One region of the Pantoea sp. NSTU24 genome, then DNA from elsewhere that is predicted to be linked to it. Evidence: predicted binding sites of a transcription regulator. Region 1 holds the regulator's gene; the other holds the start of a gene.
The links. Region 1 encodes CRP, which controls carbon source genes, mostly activating them, when cyclic AMP is high. Its sites were predicted from a motif close to ATGTGANNNNNNTCACAT; they were not measured.
Positions count from the first base shown of each region.

Region 1 (3,295 bases):
ACAATCTCAACGCGGATTCCCTGCCCGGGTCAGGTCTTATAACGGACGGCCACTCACGTTAAAAAACCTGCGGCTATTATAACTCAATGACTTCGTAGCTGTGCGTCATTGTCACGCCTTTACCCAGCATGATGGCGACCGAGCAATATTTTTCCGCCGAAAGATCCACCGCGCGTGAGACCGCTTTATCCTGGAGCGATTTGCCACTAACGATAAAATGCAGGTTGATGTGCGTAAAGATTCGCGGTGCCTCTTCACGACGTTCTGAGGTCAATTTTACTTCGCAATCAGCCACATCGTTGCGGCCTTTTTGCAGAATTGAGACTACGTCGATCGCGCTGCACCCACCCGCCGCCATCAGCACCATCTCCATTGGACTGGGCGCTTTATCCCCCGAATTGCCATCCATCAGGATCTGATGGCCGGATGAGGATTCTCCAAGGAATGTCAGTCCTTCTACCCATTTCACTCTTGCCTGCATGATTTTTACTCCGGAATACGCTGTTTTGTCGCCAGAGTACGCTTTCCCCTGGTAAACAGCAATCCGGAGAAATCCGCCTGTAGCTGAAGCGAGACAACAGAAGACAGTCGGCTAAAGCTGTGCTACAAACAGTGCTGAAAATAGTTTTCGTCACCCGATGACGAAGCCGGGAAGAATGATGCGCACTGCGCCTGATGCGGCCCGAATAATTTCCTGAAAGGGAAAACGCTTGAAGCTTTCACCGCCTGACAGGGAAAACTGCCCCCTGTATTTTGGGCACGATTACAACAGAGGATAATAGCGAATGGTTCTCGGCAAACCGCAAACAGACCCTACACTCGAATGGTTCCTGTCCCATTGCCATATTCACAAGTATCCATCCAAAAGTACGCTGATTCATCAAGGTGAAAAAGCAGAAACGCTTTACTACATCGTGAAAGGTTCCGTCGCGGTTCTGATTAAAGATGAAGAAGGCAAAGAGATGATTCTTTCCTACCTGAATCAGGGTGATTTTATTGGTGAGCTTGGCCTGTTCGAAGAAGGCCAGGAGCGCAGCGCCTGGGTACGTGCGAAAAGTGCGTGTGAAGTGGCAGAGATTTCCTACAAGAAATTCCGTCAGCTGATTCAGGTTAACCCTGACATCCTGATGCGACTCTCGTCGCAGATGGCGCGTCGCCTGCAGGTCACGTCCGAAAAAGTGGGTAATCTCGCTTTCCTCGACGTCACCGGACGCATTGCACAGACCCTGCTCAACCTGGCGAAACAGCCAGATGCCATGACGCATCCCGACGGCATGCAAATTAAAATTACGCGTCAGGAAATTGGCCAGATTGTTGGTTGTTCACGTGAAACCGTGGGCCGTATTCTGAAGATGCTGGAAGATCAGAATCTGATCTCTGCACACGGCAAAACCATCGTCGTTTACGGCACCCGCTAATTCCTGTCACCCACGGCGTGATGGCAACATCACGCCGTTATTGTTTGTGCTGAGCCGATGTGGCGTCGAATAATTTACCATCCTGAAGTGAACTACGCCTTGCGGCAGACGCTGGTGCTCTGCCTGCCGGTCGCGCTGGGCTGGCTGACTGGCGACCTGCAAAAAGGCCTGCTCTTCTCGCTGGTGCCTGCCTGCTGCAACATCGCTGGTCTGGATACACCGCATAAACGCTTCTTCAAACGCCTGATCGTGGGTGGCAGCCTGTTTGCCCTCGGTAGCTTCCTGATCCAGTGGCTCACTCTGCAGACGGTGCCGCTGCCGCTGATCCTGTTGATCATGCCCCTGCTGCTCGGCGTAACCGGCGAGATCAGCCCGCTGCATGGTCGTCTGCTGCCCGGCACCCTTATCGCCGCTATCTTTACCCTGAGCCTGGTCGGTCGCATGCCGATCTATGTTCCGCCGCTGCTCTATATTGGCGGTACGCTCTGGTACGGGCTGTTTAACTGGTTCTGGTTCTGGCTGTGGAAAGAGCAGCCGATGCGCGAGAGCCTGAGTCTGATCTACCGCGAGCTGGCTAACTACTGCGACGCCAAATATACCCTGCTGACGCAGCTGACCGACCCGGAAAAGGCCCTGCCGCCGTTGCTGGCTCGCCAGCAGAAGGTGGTCGATCTGATCAACACCTGTTATCAGCAGATGCACATGCTGTCGGCCAGCCGCGACCACAGCCACAAGCGGCTGACGCGCGCCTTTCAGGTGGCGCTGGATCTGCAGGAGCATATCTCGGTCAGCCTGCATCGGCCGGAAGAGGTGCAGAAGCTGGTCGAGCAGAGCCATGCCGAAGCGGTGATCCGCTGGAATGCCAAAACCATCTCGGCCCGGCTGTGGGTGCTGGCGGATAATATTCTTTACCACCGCCTGCCCGAACGTTTTGCAATGGACAAACAGCTCGGCGCGCTGGAGAAAATCGCGCATCAGCATCCCAACAATCCGGTGGGGCATTTCTGCCTGTATCACTTCAACCGGATTGCCCGGGTCCTGCGAACGCAGAAACCGCTTTATCAGCGCGACCTGATGGCCGATCGCCAGCGCCGCCTGCCGCTGCTGCCCGCCCTGCGCAGCTACCTCTCGCTGCGCTCCTCGTCACTGCGCACCGCCGCTCGCTTTGCAGTCATGCTGATGCTGGGCAGCGCGCTGGCGCTGTTCTTCAACATTCCCAAGCCCTACTGGATCCTGATGACCATTATGTTCGTCAGCCAGAACGGCTACAGTGCCACCCGTGTCCGCATCCAGCACCGGGCGCTGGGCACCTTTGCCGGGCTGGTGATTGCGGCCGCCACGCTGCGTCTGGCGGTGCCGGAGTCGCTGGTGCTGCTGATCATGCTGGCGATCACCTTTATCAGCTACCGCTTTACCCGCCAGTTTTATGGCTGGTCGATGATCGGCTTCACGGTGACCGCCGTGTACTCGCTGCAGCTGCTGTCGCTGAACGGCGCACAGTTTCTGCTGCCGCGACTGATGGATACGCTGATGGGCTGCCTGATCGCTTTTGGCGGAATGCTCTGGCTCTGGCCGCAGTGGCAGAGCGGCTTGCTGCGACAGAACGCGCATGATGCGCTGGAAACCTATCAGGATGCACTCCGGCTGTTGCTGGGCAATGAGCAATCACCGGACAAGCTGGCTTACCAGCGTGTGCAGGTGAATCAGGCACACAATGCGCTGTTCAATTCCCTTAATCAGGCAATGCAGGAGCCGGCGTTCAACGCTCAGTATCTGAAAGATATGCGGCTGTGGGTGACGCACAGCCAGTTTATTGTCGAGCATATTAATGCGATGACGATTCTGGCGCGCGAACACACCATGCTCACCGCCTCACT
Region 1 is NZ_JBKIWZ010000001.1:2,896,841-2,900,135, forward strand. It holds gene ACLHDD_RS13900 (OsmC family protein) at 77-481, opposite strand; gene crp (cAMP-activated global transcriptional regulator CRP) at 786-1,418, shown strand; gene ACLHDD_RS13910 (YccS/YhfK family putative transporter) at 1,476-3,295, shown strand, end outside.

Region 2 (3,295 bases), 300 kb from region 1:
TTTATTGCCACGCTGGGGCAGTGGCTGAGCGATGCGGAACCGCTGAGCCCGCCGCGCATCCTGACGCCGCCCGCGCCGGTTGCTAACGCGCCAGACACCCGTCGGATCATCACGCCGTCACTGGCGGATAATGATGCGGATTATGACAAAGGATCGCTGGCATGAAATTTATCGACACGCACTGTCACTTTGATTTTCCCCCTTTTGAAGGGGATGCTGTCGCCAGCCTGGCCCGTGCGGCGGAGGCGGGCGTAGAGAAAATAATCATTCCGGCCATTGATGCCAGCCGTTTCGGGCGGGTCTGTGAACTGGCCGCGACGCATCCGGCGCTCTACGCCGCACTGGGGCTGCATCCCATCGTGATTGAACATCATCGGGACGAGCATCTCGATCAGCTGGAAATCTTACTGCAACAGCGGCCGCGTAAGCTGGTAGCGATCGGCGAGATCGGGCTGGATCTCTTTCGCGACGATCCACAGTTTGATAAGCAGCAACGCGTTCTGGACGCGCAGCTCAGGCTGGCGAAACGCTACGCGCTGCCGGTGATCCTCCATTCGCGCCGGACGCACGACAAGCTGGCGCAGATCCTGCGTCGGCACGATCTGCCGCGCCGGGGCGTGGTTCACGGCTTCGCGGGCAGCCTGCAGCAGGCACAGGCTTTCATCAGACTGGGCTATGCGATTGGCATTGGCGGAACCATCACCTATGAGCGCGCCAGCAAAACCCGACAGACCGTGGCGCAGCTGCCGCTCTCGTCACTGCTGCTGGAAACTGACGCACCCGATATGCCGTTGCACGGCTTTCAGGGGCAGCCTAATCGCCCTGAGCAGGCGCGTCAGGTATGGCAGGTGCTTTGCAGCCTGCGTGAAGAGTCACCAGAAGAGATTGCTGACGCGCTGTGGCAGAACAGCCAGCAGCTGTTTCAGCTCGATCCGGCGTTTCCCACGCTGCACACCTGATCTTCTCAGCATTCCCTCAGCCAGCCGGTTTAAATGTGATAATAGTAACATTGCGCCGGTTGGCGTATAATACCGATTAAGCCTGTTATCTGAGATTTCAGTCACAGTATACGTGGCATCTTTGCATCATCTTCTTATCCCTATGTGACTCATGGCACATATCAGGCCGCTCCGGAGTGTTACTATTATAACATTCCGCCGATGAGCCGGTGGGTTGCATCCCGATTCTCTGGAGAACCACATGACCGATATCAAACACCTTGCCCTGCGCGCCCTGAAACTGATGGATTTGACTACCCTGAATGAAGACGACACTGATGCAAAAGTGATCGCCCTTTGTCATCAGGCCAAATCCCCGGCGGGCAACACCGCCGCGATCTGTATTTATCCGCGTTTTATTCCGATTGCGCGTAAAACGCTGCGCGAGCAGGGCACCCCGGAGATCCGCATCGCCACCGTGACTAACTTCCCGCACGGCAATGACGATATTGACATTGCGCTGGCAGAAACCCGCGCCGCTATTGCCTACGGTGCTGACGAGGTGGATGTGGTCTTCCCGTACCGTGCACTGATCGCCGGTAACAGCCAGGTCGGTTTCGACCTCGTGAAAGCCTGTAAAACCGCCTGCGCGGAAGCGGATGTGCTGCTGAAGGTGATCATCGAAACTGGTGAGCTGAAAGAGGAGGCGCTGATTCGTCAGGCATCTGAAATTGCTATTGATGCGGGTGCGGACTTCATCAAAACCTCTACCGGTAAAGTGCCGGTTAACGCCACGCCGGACGTAGCGCAGATCATGATGAACGTGATCCGGGATAAAGGCGTCAGCCAGCAGGTCGGTTTCAAACCGGCGGGTGGCGTACGTACCGCCGAAGATGCCGCGATCTACCTGCAGATGGCCGACGCGACGCTGGGCGCAGAGTGGGCCGATGCGCGTCATTTCCGCTTTGGCGCATCCAGCCTGCTGGCGAGCCTGCTTAACACCCTGGGTCACAAGAGCGATACCAGCAAAGCCGGTTACTGATCCCTCTGGCGGTCGCCGACCGCCTCTTCTTCACTCTTTCCCTGAACCAGGGGGCTACCTTGTTCCTGCCACAAGAAATTATTCGTAAAAAACGTGATGGTCTTGCGCTGACGGAAGAGGAGATCCGCTTCTTCATCAACGGCGTGCGTGACAACACCGTGTCAGAAGGGCAGATCGCCGCGCTGGCGATGACCATCTATTTTCATGATATGACGCTGCCGGAGCGGGTGGCGCTGACGATGGCGATGCGTGATTCCGGCACGGTGCTGAACTGGACGTCGCTGAACCTCAACGGCCCGCTGGTGGATAAGCACTCGACCGGCGGCGTCGGCGATGTTACGTCGCTGATGTTAGGGCCGATGGTTGCTGCCTGCGGCGGCTATGTGCCGATGATCTCCGGACGTGGCCTGGGCCATACCGGCGGCACGCTGGACAAACTTGAGGCGATTCCGGGCTTTGATATCTTCCCGAACGATAACCGCTTCCGCGAGATTATCAGGCAGGTCGGTGTCGCCATTATCGGCCAGACCAGTTCGCTGGCGCCAGCGGACAAGCGGTTCTACGCGACACGAGATATCACCGCCACCGTCGACTCAATCCCGCTGATTACCGCCTCAATTCTGGCGAAAAAGCTGGCGGAAGGGCTGGATGCGCTGGTGATGGATGTCAAAGTCGGATCCGGCGCATTTATGCCAACCTGGGAGGCATCGGAGAGCCTGGCGCAGTCAATTGTTGGCGTCGCCAATGGCGCAGGCTGTCAGACCACCGCGCTGCTGACCGATATGAATCAGGTGCTGGCCTCCTCAGCCGGTAATGCGCTGGAGGTGCGCGAAGCGGTGCGCTTCCTGACCGGAGAGGCACGTAATCCGCGTCTGCTTGAAGTCACGCTGGCGCTCTGCAGCGAAATGCTGATCTCCGGCAGGCTGGCGGCCAGCGACAGCGAAGCCCGCCAGAAGCTGATGACGGTGCTGGACAATGGCCAGGCCGCGGAATGTTTTGGCCGCATGGTGGCTGCTCAGAAGGGGCCTGCTGATTTTGTCGAACGTTATGAAGCCTATCTGCCGCGGGCCACACTGAGCAAACCGGTCTATGCCGACCAGCCAGGCATCGTCAGCAGCATGGATACCCGTGCGCTGGGCCTGGCCGTGGTGGCGATGGGCGGTGGACGTCAGCGCGCCAGCGATACCATTGATTACAGCGTGGGGTTAAGCGAGATGATTACCCTGGGCGAACGTGCCGATGCACAGCGTCCGCTGGCCGTCATCCACGCCAGTAGCGAGGATCACTGGCAGCAGGCCGCCGCCGCGGTGAAAGC
Region 2 is NZ_JBKIWZ010000001.1:2,592,524-2,595,818, reverse strand. It holds partial or broken gene ACLHDD_RS12295 (patatin-like phospholipase family protein) at 1-165, shown strand, start outside; gene ACLHDD_RS12290 (TatD family hydrolase) at 162-959, shown strand; gene deoC (deoxyribose-phosphate aldolase) at 1,201-1,980, shown strand; gene deoA (thymidine phosphorylase) at 2,040-3,295, shown strand, end outside.
Region 2: deoC (deoxyribose-phosphate aldolase) is a predicted target of CRP. The motif match lies at 993-1,010, and genes of this name have one in related genera.